Regions from separate parts of the Sphingobacterium sp. SGL-16 genome, predicted to be linked through region 2. Evidence: riboswitches for the same ligand, from Rfam matches in the RefSeq annotation. Region 2 holds a riboswitch; each other region holds the start of a gene.

Region 1 (4,895 bases), on a different contig from region 2:
TTCATTTTTCGCATAAGAAAAGAAAAATGGTTCTGCTCCCAATCGAAATGCCGTCACAAAAAGATTAAGGAAAATCGCAATCTTTGCTACAGCACCATAGATTCCCAAATCCCGTTCTCCCTCAGTGGTTGGAACAAGTTTTGGAAACATCATTTTGTCCAAATGTTCATTAATAATAAAGGAAATGTTTGCAATAAGTATGGGGAAGCTATAACTAATCATGCTTTTGATCAAAGCAGCATCAATCTTAAATGAAAACTTAGCAATTTGTGGTATCAACAAGGCTAATGTAACTACACTCGCTATCAAATTAGAAATAAACACATTACCTAACCAACCTTCTCTAAACCATCCTTCAGCAAGCTCTTGCCAAAATGTATATTTATCTATCAAGCTCGGAAGCCAATACAACAAAAATAGATTACAGAATACCAATACACCAATATTGACAATCTTAATGGCGCCATATCGGATAGGTCTTCCTTCCGCACGCAAACGCGCAAAAGGAACCACCGCCAAGGCATCGGCACCTAAAATAACCGCAAACAATTTTACGAAAATGATATATTCAGCAGGATTGAGGTCAACAGATTTTATAAAAGATGCTATAGGTTGCGCAAAGATGAACATTGTCGCTACGAATATTACAGTAGCAAACAGCGTCACGATAAAACTATTATTAAAGACTTTTTCCTTATCTTCTTTTTCTACACGCTGCAAATAACGGAAGTAGGTCGTTTCCATACCAAATGCCAAGATGGCATTAATCATGGCCGCATAAGAATATAAATTAGTGAATATCCCGTAGATGGACGACTCAAACTTGCGAAGAAAAACTGGCGTTAGTAGAAAATTTAAGACACGCGCGATAATAGTAGTCAATCCGTAGATTACGGTATCACTTAGGAATTTTTTTATGCCCGACACAATAGATGAATTATTTAAGACGCTTTAGAACTTCGAAATTTTTGAAACCTTTTATATCAGAAGTTTCTTCTACATCTAATGATTCTACCTCAGCACGGTCTGGTCCTTCATGGCAAAATTCCACTAACGAGTCTAGTGTAAAACTATCCCCTTCAGCTTCTATATAGACAGAACCATCATTAAGATTAACGACAAAACCTTTAGCTCCCAATTGGTCAGCTACAGCTTTTGTCGTTGCTCTAAAATAAACGCCTTGTACTTTACCTTTTACTTTGATATTAATGTGTTTCATTAAAGCAAAAGTAAGCAATTATATAATTCTTTCTAATGTAACCTCGTCAGTGATTTTTAAATTGGTTATATTTTTTAACAAGACCAATCCAGGAGTCTTTCCTACTTCTAATGAACCAAGCTCTTTTTCAAGCCCCAATGCTTTAGCGCCATTAATTGTAGCCCATTTAATCGTTTCCAGAATATTCAACTCGCGATTTGCTTGATGCAATGTCTTCAGCTCATCCAAAATACTCAAAGTATTATTAGAAGCTAAACTATCCGTACCTAATGCAATATCAAATTTGTGATTATTAAATAATTGAACCTTCGGTAAAACATTTTCAATGTAAAGATTGGCTTTCGGACAAAGACACAAAGTTACTTTTCGCCCCATTCTCGTAATAAAATCCAAATCTTTAATAGAAGTATAGGTATTATGTACTAGAATAGTATGATTAGACGCTGGCAGATAATTCAAATAAGATTGAATCGAATTGCGGGCTTGCGCTTTAAATTCCTTTAAGTCTAGCCCTATCTTCTCATAAAAATTCAAGAAATCACCTGTTTTATATCGGAACAATTTATTCTCCTCTTCACTCTCTTGATTGTGAATAGAAATAATATTGTCTTCGCTTACAGACTTCTTAAAAGCCTTGAATAATGATTTAGAACAAGAATAAGGAGCATGAGGTGTAATTGAAGAATGCGTAGAATCAAAATAAAACTCGATATCTCGTGCCTCATCAATCTTTGCATTCACCTCCTCTTCCTTAAGACCTATAATCTCAACAAAAGTATGGTAAACAATTTTACTAGTATTTTTTATCTCTGCAGAAATAGCAGTATTTGCATGATCACCCACTGCTTGAATCCCATTTTCAAACATGAATTGATCTGCTTTTTGCATTGCGGTTATTATCTCTTCTGTATCTTTACCTCTATTTTCCATTACTTTCCCAATGAATTCCACTAGTCCAGTCTTTTCAGGAATAACGTTGAATAAATGAGATAACTCCAAATGACAATGCGTGTTCACAAATCCTGGAATTAACACTCCAGAAAATGATTTAACATCAGCTTTATTAATAGATGTATCTATATCCTTATAGACACCTATTACCTTCCCATCCTCTATAGCTACTATACCATTTTTTATAGGATCTGACGTTACAGGAATAACATAATCAGCGGAAAAGTATTGTATCATTTAATTTTATGTGTGTGTTGTGTGATTTTAAAAAATAAGATTTCTCCAATTTTTTGAGAAAGATACAATTTTTTAGTAATAATTATATCATTTTTTTATTAATACCATAAAAAAAAGGTAGATTTGCTTTATCGAATAGGGGTGCCTTGTTTACAACACAAAGACAGGCTGAGATTATACCCGGTTTAATTTATAGGAAAATAAATTAAACACACCTGATCTGGATAATGCCAGCGTAGGGAATGGGCGGTTAAATAGAAGTTGCTGTAACCCCTTGCAGTAATTAGGTTTAACTCAAAAAAACAGAATTATTTTATGTTTAAGCAATTTATTGCTACTGGGGCATTGAGCCTCATCGCGACTGTATGTTTCGCACAACAAATTATTACCGTCAAAGTGGTAGATGAGAAATCTACAGCTCTTAAAAACGCGACTGTCGTATTAGGAAACACAGCGAAACAGACGGACAATAACGGTACCGTACAATTCAATATGCAAAATCAAAGTTCTTTATTACTGAATGTAAAACATTTGGGATATAAGGAATTCAGCATTCGTACATTAGCAAATCAATTAGAATATAATGTACAGCTGCAATTAGCTACCATTCAATCCGATGCTATTTTTGTCTATGCTACACGCGCAAAAGAAAATTCAGCTACTACGTTTAAAAATTTAGACAAAGAGGAAATAAAGAAAAATAATCTGGGACAAGATATTCCTTATTTATTAGATCAAACTCCTGGGGTTATCATTGGTTCGGATGCTGGCGCAGGAATTGGGTATACCAATATGACGATCCGTGGATCAGACAATCAGCGCATCAATGTTACTTTAAATGGCATTCCGCTAAATGATGCCGAAAGCATGGGTTCCTTCTTTATAAATCTTCCAGATTTTGCATCGAGCACCGAAAGTATTCAAATCCAACGCGGTGTTGGAACTTCTACAAACGGAGCTGGAGCATTTGGTGCTTCGTTGAATATCCAAACGGATGCTTTGGAAACGAAGCCTTATGCAGAATTAAATAACAGCTTTGGATCGTACAAGTCTTGGAAAAATACAATCAAAGCAGGAACAGGCTTGATTAATAACAAATTTGCCTTTAACACCAGACTGTCTCGCATCAGTTCTAATGGTTATATAGAGCGAGCAACATCGGACTTGAAATCGCTTTATTTGGATGGCGGATTGTATACGGATAAACATATTTTAAAAGCTACTGTTTTCACTGGAAAGGAAAAAACCTACCAAGCTTGGTATGGAACTCCCGAACCTTTGTTGACTGGTGATAGAACTGCTTTGGAAGACTATGCCAATAATGCTTTTGGATTATATTCAGGTAGCGAATTCGAACGTCTTCTAAACGCAGATAGACGTTATAATTATTATACTTATGACAATCAAACGGATAACTACACACAAACGCATTCTCACCTACACTATACCTACATTGCAAATGAAAAATGGAATTTAAACGCAGCATTGCATTATACACGCGGAGCGGGTTATTATGAAGAATTCCGAGAAAATGACAGATTATCCAAATACGGTATTCCAAATTTGGTTCAAGGTGGGAGCACTATTGCAAAATCGGATTTAGTACGTCAAAAATGGTTAGACAATCATTTCTATGGCACAACCTTTTCAGCGAACTATAAACCATCTAATGCATTAAACTTTACTTTTGGGGGAGCCTATAATGAATATTTGGGTGACCATTATGGTGAAGTAAAATCTGTAGAAATCTATCCAAATCAACTATTTGATGATAAATATTATTTCAATGATGCTAAGAAAAAAGATTTCAATACATATTTAAAAACAGACCTCAAATTAAATGATTGGCTATTCAACTTAGATGTACAATACCGAAACGTAAATTATCGTGTCAATGGCGATGACGACAAGGTAAAATCAATCAATTTTAAGGATAACTTACACTTTGTCAATCCTAAATTTGGTATAACTTATTTTTTGAATCCAAATTCCAACATATACGCATCATACGCTTACGCTAGCAAGGAACCTATTCGTAAGGACTATGTAGAAAATCCGCGTAATGAATTTCCAAAACCAGAGAAAATGCAGGACATAGAGGCTGGATACCGATTTAGAAATGAAAATTTCAATGTGGGAACAAATTTTTATGCGATGTTATACAAAGATCAATTAATTCCTACGGGGCAATTGAATGATACTGGAGGGGAGATTCGTGTAAATATCCCTAAAAGCTACCGCATTGGTTGGGAATTGGATGCTAGCTGGGCTATTCATCCTAAATTTATTTGGTCAGCAACCGCAGCTTTGAGCGAAAATAAAATTAAAAACTTCATAGAATACGTCACTGTACTGGATGATGAATGGGAATTTGTGAAAGAAGAACAATTCTATTATAAGAACACGCAAATTGCAAAAGCGGCCAACACCATTCTTTCAAACAATTTCACGTATTTGCCTACAGAAAAATGGTCTATTTCACTATTGA
Region 2 (4,895 bases):
TAAAAACAGTAACCCATCAGAAGCCATTCAACGTGCTGTTGATGGTGCTCAACATATCGAAAAATTAGGTTTTGAACGTATTTGGTTTGCAGAGCACCACAATATGCCGCATATTGCGAGTTCTGCCACTTCGGTTTTAATCGGCCATATTGCAGGCAAAACCAATACAATCCGTGTAGGTTCCGGCGGTATTATGTTGCCAAACCACACGCCCTTGATTATTGCTGAACAATTTGGCACACTCGAAAGTATTTATCCGGGAAGAATTGATTTGGGATTAGGTCGTGCGCCTGGAACAGATCAACTCACTGCGATGGCTTTGCGTCGCAATAATTTGAATACGTCATTCTATTTCAAAGATGACATCTTAGAATTACAGCAATATTTGGATGAAAACAATGTACAAGCCAAAGTGCGTGCATTTCCAGGAGAAGGCTTAGATATTCCGATTTACCTTTTAGGTTCTAGTACTGATAGTGCTTATTTAGCTGCTGAATTGGGCTTACCATATGCTTTTGCTGCACACTTCGCTCCTGCTATGTTAAAACAAGCTACAGAAATTTACCACGAAAAATTCCAACCTTCTCAATATCTACAAAATCCTTATTTTATTATTTGTGTAAACATTGTGGCGGCAGAAACTGTAGAAGAAGCGCAATTCCAGTCCACGAGTTTGTTCAATATGTTCGCAGGAATCTTGACGAATTTACGTAAACCACTTTCTCCTCCCACGGAAAAACCAATCTATGATGGCATTCCCGAAATAGAACAAGCCGTGCAAAGTATGGTAAATTGTACGTTTATTGGTACAGAGAAAGAAATTCGTGAAGATGTTTTGGCTTTTGCTGAACAATATCAAGCGGATGAGATCATGGCAACAAATTATATCTTTGATGCCAAGAAACGTTTAGAAGCATTTGATATTATTGCGAAAGCATTGATAGAAAAATAACAAAAATGGCTGATACATAATTTATCAGCCATTTTTGTTACACCTCCAAATTCAATAAACTATGCTGCGTAGCCGTAAAAATATTGCGGAAGACAATATTCAGTTCATTGTCTTTTTGTGCTCCAGAAATACCTACCAAAGGAAATAGTGAAGTTACCCCTTCTCTGATTTCGCGAACTATTCTTCTTGATTCGGTGGCAATTTCAGATAATAACTCTACGGAGATATTTGCTGCATCGACCGAAACTTGTTCCCAAAGCTGCTGGATTAGAGCCTCTGCTTTTTGCTCATACTTTTCAACTAATTGCTGATAGCTATCTACCTGACGAAAACGAGTTTTACTGTACTTCTCCGCCCAATCGGGATTTTTGGACTTATCAAAAAAGTACTTTTCGACTAAATCCAAAAAACGCTTATACATCCCCAAATAATTAGGAAGCAAAGTCAACTCGGCGAAGGTCATAAACGGAATTTTGTAAAGTGTACTTTCTACTTTACGTTCCGAAGGTTTCAGTTCAAAAGCATAAGCTTTATCGATAGCTACACTATCCAGCGAAAAACTGTGTGAGGCCGTACATTCCAAACCAAACGTATCCCAATCGTAATGAATCAACACATGCTCTTTTGGCACGAAGAAGGAATAAATCACCGATTCGCCTTGTGCATTTACCCTTTGAACATCTCCATCGTAAATAAAAGCATTCAGCGTAAAATGCGTTAAATGTGGCGCTCCTGTAGCATATTGCCACACACCTGTGAGATGATATTTTTCACCGTCAAAAATAGCTTTGCCATTAGCCCTTCCACTACCACCAAAACAAACTTTTGGATTCGCAAAAACTTCTTTTGCCAGTGAGGCATTGATAAAACCAGCAAACATATTCGCTCCTGAACAAAGTGTTACTGTCCACGCAAAGCCTCCGTCCCAATACGCTAAATTCTTAATTAACTTAAACCCATCTATTAAACTCAAATCCAACCCTTTGTATTCTTTCGTAACCCAAATGTTAAACCAATTGTATTTATAAATTAAATCTAATTGTTCAGGTACCAATTGCTTCGCTTGAATAGATTTGGATTGTGCATCGCGGATTACGGCTATAGTCTGTTCGTCTAGGTGCATATTAAGATAGTTTAGCTTCGAGTTTCATAATTCTAGCCCATTTGAAATAACCAAAAATGGCTACAATAAACAGGAAAGTCGTGAGTAAAGCAAATAAATATAAGTCTTTGTGAATCAATAAAGGAATAGCAAAAGCATTGCTAATGTTGAGCAAAATCCAGTTTTCGATTTTGCGTCGAGCCAATAACCACATACCTGCCCAGGCCGTGCAAGAAACCCAAGCATCCCAAATAGGCACATCCGAATCGGTCACGTATATCAAAAAGAAATACAAAATCGCAAAAGCGCCAAGTACAATACCAATAACCGTTGTCCATTCTTGTGAAGTACAGGAAGTAATAGGTTGTTCGCTCGCATCTTTATTCGTTTTCCAATACCACCAACCGTATATACTCATGACGAGATAATACATATTTAAAGCGATATCCGCATAAAGTTTGGCTCCAAAAAGTACATACATACCGGATACAATACCCAAAATACCAAAAAGATAATTAGATACTTTATTATTTTTACTAAGAAGTACTTGGATAATGCCGCAAAGCACAGAGAATCTTTCTAACCAAGAAGTGGCGTGAAAGGCTTTTATAATTTGGTCTATAATTTCCATTTAAGTGCGTTATAATTTTTAAAACTACACTTACGGAAATGCTAATATTTTGACAGCTTTTAGAAATTAATCCCTACGCCAGCATTACCTGGATCAGGTTCCTTCCGATAGACGGAATTGGGTATAATCTCAGCTTAAAAAGTAGAGCCTATTCGGCTCTACTCTAGCACCCCATAAGTTTCTTTTACTTATATATTAATCCATTTTCAATACGCGTTGCGAATGCTCGCGAACTTGCGCACAAAGTTCTGGATTGTCATTCAATGATTGACCCCAAGAAGGAATCATCTCACGAAGTTTATTTTTGTATTCTGTTGATTTGGCTCTTTCAGGGAAACATTTTTTCAATAATTGAATCATGATAGCCACTGAAGTCGAAGCACCAGGAGAAGCACCTAATAAAGCTGCGATAGAACCATCTGCACTTGAAACTACTTCTGTTCCGAATTCTAACACACCACCATGTTTAGGATCTTTTTTGATAACCTGTACACGTTGACCTGCTTTTTCGATAACCCAGTCTTCCATTTTTGCTGTAGGCATGAATTGTTTTAAAGACTCTAATTTGTCTTTTGGTTTTTTCATCACCTCCGTAATCAAATATTTAGTTAAATCTAAGTTGTCCAAACCTGCTGACAACATCGGTTTGATGTTTGACAACTTAATAGAAGCTGGTAAATCGAAGAATGAACCTTGTTTCAAGAATTTTGTGGAGAATCCTGCATAAGGACCAAACAATAATGCTTGTTTACCATCGATATAACGTGTATCCAAGTGAGGTACAGACATCGGAGGAGCACCTACAGATGCTTTACCGTATACTTTCGCTTGGTGTTGTTTGATGATTTCTTCATTTGTACATCTCAACCATTGACCACCTACAGGGAAACCACCGTAACCGTTAGCTTCAGGAATACCTGATTTTTCTAACAATAATAAAGAGTGACCACCTGCACCGATGAATACAAATTTCGCTTTGATTTCGCGTTTATCACCAGTTTTAAGGTCTTTTACTTCTACTTCCCAACGGCCATCATCTTCACGATCGATATCTTTTACTTCTTGATTAACCGAAATATTAATGTTTTTCTTTGTAGAAAGATGCTTAATTAAATCTCTAGTCAATGCACCGAAATTCACATCCGTACCGATATCCATTTTTGTAGCAGCGATAGGTTCATTACCTGTTCTACCTTGCATCATTAATGGAACCCATTGCTCTAACAACGTCTTGTCTTCCGTATATTCCATACCTTTGAACAACGTTTGTTTAGTCAATGCTTCGTAACGTGTTTTTAAGAATTTCACGTCATTCTCGCCAAATACCGCACTCATATGAGGCACTTTGCGAATGAAGTGTTCAGGATTTTGAATAACCCCTTTTTCAACCAAATATGCCCAAAATTGTTTCGAAATCTCGAATTGTTCTGCAATTTTGATGGCTTTATCAATTTTTACTGAACCATCAGCTTGTTGAGGCGTATAGTTCAATTCACATAAAGCAGAGTGACCTGTTCCTGCATTATTCCATGCATCCGAACTTTCAGCTGCTACAACGTCCAAACGCTCTAAAATCTCAATATTAATATCAGGATTTAACTCATTGATCAATGTACCTAGAGTAGCACTCATGATACCCCCACCAATTAGCACTACATCAACTTCTGATTTTTGTTTTTTCTTGCCCATGACTAGTATTAATTCCAACAAAATTAACATTCATAAATCTTTCTAACGAATGATTTTGTCAATTTATACTCATATAGTTTGAAATTTTTTAACAAAAAGTCAATCTTGGTTCGGAAATGAAATTCACTGTCATTTTTTAATAAATTACTACAATTTCAAAATTTGTGTATTTTTGTTTTTAACTCCAAAATGAAGGAATCTTCATCAGAGGTAAAATTGAAACTATAAAAATTGCTATATGAAATTATTAGAGGGAAAAACAGCTTTAGTAACCGGTGCTTCTAAGGGAATCGGTCGTAAAATCGCAGAAGTATTTGCTCAACACGGCGCTAATGTGGCTTTCACATACCTTTCATCTGTAGAAAAAGGTCAAGCTTTGGAGCAAGAACTACAAGCTTTCGGTACTAAAGTCGTGGGTTATCGCTCAGATGCTTCAAAATTTGATGAAGCAGAAAAATTAATTAATGACATTGTTGCTGATTTTAGCACTATCGATATCGTCGTTAATAATGCAGGTATTA
Region 3 (4,895 bases), on a different contig from region 2:
TCTTTTATTTCCATCACCTTATTTTTTCTGTTCTTTTCACTGATATGTAAGCGCTTTATACCATATGTCTGGGAAACTTCTAATCGATCGTGCAGCACTATTTTAGCATGATAACTTGGGTCAATTTCCCCTACATATTTGCATACTGCCCCATCATCCCAATGAGGCTTTCGGATATGAAAACACTCTAACCCAACTTCCAGCAATCTATTTGCCCACAATGTTTCTTTTGGATAATTTTGTTCTGGACTTATGACTACTATCATAAATATATTTCCTTGCCGTTTGCTATAAATTCTTCTGATTTTTCGAGCATCCCATCTTCCACAGAATCACGAATTTCTTGTGTGATCTTCATCGAACAGAATTTGGGACCACACATCGAACAGAAATGTGCAACCTTGGCAGCATCAGCTGGTAATGTTTCATCATGAAATTCACGTGCTGTATCTGGATCTAACGAAAGATTGAATTGATCTTCCCAACGGAATTCAAAACGCGCTTTGCTCAATGCATTGTCACGATACTGCGCTCCAGGATGGCCTTTTGCTAAATCTGCAGCATGTGCAGCCAATTTGTAGGTAATCACACCGTCTTTTACATCTTTTTTATTTGGTAGCCCCAAGTGCTCTTTTGGTGTCACATAACATAACATCGCACACCCGTACCAACCAATCATTGCCGCGCCAATTGCTGAAGTGATATGATCATACCCCGGCGCAATATCCGTTGTCAATGGCCCCAAAGTATAGAAAGGAGCTTCGTCGCATTCTTGCAATTGTTTTTCCATATTTTCTTCGATCAAATGCATCGGCACATGCCCCGGTCCTTCTATCATCACCTGTACATCGTGCTTCCATGAGATTTTTGTCAATTCACCCAAAGTCTCTAATTCTGCAAATTGTGCTGCATCATTCGCATCCGCAATAGCTCCAGGACGAAGACCATCTCCCAATGAAAAAGCAACATCGTATTGCTTCATAATTTCACAGATTTCTTCGAAATGTGTATATAGAAAATTTTCCTTATGATGAAACAAACACCATTTAGCCATAATTGAACCTCCACGTGATACAATACCCGTTACACGATTAGCGGTCAAATGAATATATCTCAAAAGCACGCCCGCATGAATCGTAAAATAAGAAACACCTTGCTCGGCCTGTTCTATCAATGTATCACGGAATATTTCCCAAGTTAAATCTTCAGCAATGCCATTCACTTTTTCTAAAGCTTGATAAATCGGTACTGTTCCGATAGGTACCGGAGAGTTACGAATAATCCATTCACGTGTCTCGTGGATATTCTTACCCGTAGACAAATCCATTATGGTATCCGCCCCCCAACGGCATGCCCAGACCGCCTTTTCTACTTCCTCTTCGATACTGGAAGTTACTGCGCTATTACCAATGTTGGCATTTATTTTCACCAAAAAATTACGACCTATAATCATGGGCTCGCTTTCGGGATGATTTATATTATTCGGAATAATGGCTCTGCCTGCTGCAATTTCAGCACGAACAAATTCAGGAGTTATTTTTCCTTTTGGCGTGTTAGCTCCAAAACTTTCACCTTCATGCTGATGAGCAATCCCTTTGGTAGCATTCTCGAGTTGCTCTATGCGTTGATTTTCACGAATTGCCACATATTCCATTTCAGGAGTGATAATTCCCTGTTTGGCATAATATAACTGAGTTACATTTTTTCCTATTTTGGCTCTTTTAGGATTTGCTAAATATTGAAATCGCAAATGATCTAATTTTTTATCTGCTAGGCGTTCCTTACCATATTCAGAACTGAAATCTGGAAGAATATCCACATCCCCTCTATCCAAAATCCACTGTTCGCGAATTCGCGGTAAACCACTTCGTACATCTATATCCGCATGGACATCGGTATAAGGTCCAGAGGTATCATAAACGGTCACTGGAGGATTCATTTCTACTACACCATTGCGCATTTTTGTGGGGCTTAATTGAATCTCACGCATGGCGACTTTAATGGGATGAATGTTCCCAGAAATGAACACTTTCCTTGAATTCGGAAAGGGGGCTGTTGTAATTTGGTCTTGTCTCATAATTTTGTGTATTTATAAAGTGAATTAACCGCCCTGCGTAGCAGTCAGCAAAAGAATATTATCCTGATTTTGAATTTTGGTTTCTGACCATTGTGATTTGGGAATCACACGCTGATTTAAGGCCACAGCGACACCTTTGGTTTGCCCTTTGGTCTTGAACAACACCAATTCTTCTAAAGAGCTAAGCCCTTGGTCGAAATAATAAATTTGATGATTGATTGTAAGTTCCATTCCTAAATTTTGTTTAAGTAAAACTTTAGGAATGGCTACGAAATTGCGAAATGCAAATACACGAAGACATCTTACTTTTCCCTACGCTAGTATGATCTAGATCAGGTTATGAGGGTAAAATCTCAGCCTACAAAAATGTAGACACCCCTAAAGTTGACACTAACTTAGGGATTTTAATTAACTTTTCAATAATATTTTTAATTTTTAACTTTTTATTTTCATTAAGAAGTATGAAATGTGAATAAATACCTATTTACCAACAAATCTACTTTCATGCAAATGATTCTAAAATAATGCGTATTTTTGTATTTTAATTTGAAGAACGTTCAAAACTAACATACAATAATGATCCATTTCTTTGAGAACCCATCGAACATCGTTTATGCTGTTCAAAGTGTTAACTCTTTATCACAAGAAGACATTACAAAACTCAACTGGCTATTCGGCAACGCCAAAAAACTTGACGATCAAACCCTTAACCGTTACTATGTAGGTCCTCGTGCAGCGATGATTACGCCTTGGAGTACAAATGCTGTAGAAATCACACAGAATATGGGTATTGAAGGTTTGATTCGTATTGAAGAATTTCAACCTGTTCCAGCAGATTTCAATGATTTCGATCCTATGATTTCGCAGAAATATGCTGCCTTGACACAAGAAATGTACACCATCAATATTCAGCCAGAACCTATTTTGGAAATCGACGATATTGATGCCTATAATAAATCTGAAGGTTTAGCTTTAAACCCTGAAGAGGTAGAATACTTAAATAATTTAGCGACTAAATTAGGTCGTAAATTAACGGATTCAGAAGTATTTGCTTTCTCACAAGCAAACTCGGAACACTGTCGTCACAAAATCTTCAATGGTACTTTTATCATTGATGGTGAAGAACAACCGACTTCTTTATTCAAATTAATCAAGAAAACATCTGAAACAAATCCTAACGAGATTATTTCTGCATATAAAGATAACGTAGCCTTTATCAAAGGGCCTAAAGTAACGCAATTTGCACCTAAATCAGCTGATAAACCAGATTTCTACGAAGAGAAAGAATTTGAATCGGTATTATCCGTAAAAGCGGAAACACACAACTTCCCTACTACGGTTGAGCCATTCTCTGGAGCAGCTACAGGTTCTGGCGGTGAGATTCGTGACCGTCTGGCTGGTGGTCAAGGAGCTTTGCCTTTGGCTGGTACAGCGATTTATATGACAGCTTACTCGCGTTTGTTGCAAGACAGACCTTGGGAAAAAGCGGTACAAGAGCGTGAATGGTTATACCAGACGCCAATGGATATCTTAATCAAAGCGTCAAACGGTGCTTCTGATTTCGGTAATAAATTCGGTCAGCCTTTAATCACTGGTTCTGTATTGACTTTCGAACACGAAGAAGAAGGTCGCAAATTAGGTTACGATAAAGTAATCATGCAAGCAGGCGGTGTGGGTTATGGTAAATTAGAGCAAGCTAAAAAACACACGCCTCAAACAGGCGATAAAATCGTTATCTTAGGTGGTGAAAACTACCGTATCGGTATGGGTGGTGCTGCAGTATCATCAGCGGATACAGGTGCTTTCGGTTCGGGAATTGAGTTGAATGCGATTCAACGTTCTAACCCTGAGATGCAAAAACGTGCGGCGAATGCCATTCGAGGTTTAGTCGAATCGGATAATAACCCTATTGTTTCCATCCACGACCACGGTGCAGGTGGACACTTAAACTGTTTGTCTGAATTGGTAGAAGAAACAGGTGGTTTAATTGATTTGGATAAATTGCCAGTAGGCGACCCTACCCTTTCTGCAAAAGAAATTATCGGTAACGAATCCCAAGAACGTATGGGCTTGGTGATTGCTGAGAAAGATATCGAAACATTACAACGTGTGGCGGAACGTGAACGTGCGCCAATGTACACGGTTGGTGATGTAACGGGAGACCATAGATTTACTTTCCAATCGCAAACTACGGGTGCAAAACCAATGGATTATGATTTGGCTGATTTCTTCGGTTCTTCTCCAAAAACATACATGAAAGACAACACTGTCGTGAGAAATTACGCAGATGTGGAATATAATGTTGCTGACGTTCCTACTTACTTAAACAACATATTACAATTAGAAGCAGTAGCTTGTAAAGATTGGTTAACAAACAAAGTTGACCGTTGTGTAGGTGGTCGTGTAGCGAAACAACAATGTGCTGGTCCTTTACAGTTACCATTGAATAATGTAGGTGTAATGGCATTAGACTTCAAAGGTAAAGAAGGTATTGCAACGACTGTTGGTCACTCGCCAGTAGCGGCTATCGTTGACCCTGCGGCTGCTTCAAGAACAGCAATTGCAGAATCTTTATCTAACTTGGTATTTGCTCCTATCAAAAATGGTTTAGCTGGAGTTTCTTTATCGGCTAACTGGATGTGGGCTTGTAACAATGAAGGCGAAGATGCTCGCTTGTACCAAGCAGTAAAAGCTTGTTCGGATTTTGCAATCGAATTAGGTATCAACATTCCGACAGGTAAAGACTCTTTATCAATGAAACAAAAGTATCCAAATGGTGAAAATGTAATCGCTCCAGGAACTTTGATTATTTCAGCAG

What was found. A riboswitch is a leader RNA that binds a small molecule or an ion and turns the genes downstream of it on or off. The one in region 2 is predicted to bind thiamine pyrophosphate.
Region 1: another riboswitch for thiamine pyrophosphate. It lies ahead of G5B32_RS13960 (TonB-dependent receptor); the one in region 2 lies ahead of pnuC (nicotinamide riboside transporter PnuC).
Region 3: another riboswitch for thiamine pyrophosphate. It lies ahead of thiS (sulfur carrier protein ThiS); the one in region 2 lies ahead of pnuC (nicotinamide riboside transporter PnuC).

What each region holds. Positions count from the first base shown of each region.
Region 1 covers NZ_JAAKGQ010000050.1:9,694-14,588, reverse strand. Annotated here, with positions in the region: gene G5B32_RS13975 (lipopolysaccharide biosynthesis protein) at 1-927, opposite strand, end outside; gene G5B32_RS13970 (acylphosphatase) at 938-1,219, opposite strand; gene G5B32_RS13965 (amidohydrolase family protein) at 1,238-2,407, opposite strand; TPP riboswitch at 2,535-2,666, shown strand; gene G5B32_RS13960 (TonB-dependent receptor) at 2,723-4,895, shown strand, end outside.
Region 2 covers NZ_JAAKGQ010000002.1:100,261-105,155, forward strand. Annotated here, with positions in the region: gene G5B32_RS01420 (LLM class flavin-dependent oxidoreductase) at 1-952, shown strand, start outside; gene G5B32_RS01425 (acyl-CoA dehydrogenase) at 990-2,075, opposite strand; gene pnuC (nicotinamide riboside transporter PnuC) at 2,077-2,685, opposite strand; TPP riboswitch at 2,739-2,869, opposite strand; gene G5B32_RS01435 (malate:quinone oxidoreductase) at 2,881-4,374, opposite strand; gene fabG (3-oxoacyl-[acyl-carrier-protein] reductase) at 4,613-4,895, shown strand, end outside.
Region 3 covers NZ_JAAKGQ010000005.1:20,769-25,663, reverse strand. Annotated here, with positions in the region: gene G5B32_RS03135 (thiamine phosphate synthase) at 1-266, opposite strand, end outside; gene thiC (phosphomethylpyrimidine synthase ThiC) at 263-2,077, opposite strand; gene thiS (sulfur carrier protein ThiS) at 2,102-2,308, opposite strand; TPP riboswitch at 2,370-2,467, opposite strand; gene purL (phosphoribosylformylglycinamidine synthase) at 2,654-4,895, shown strand, end outside.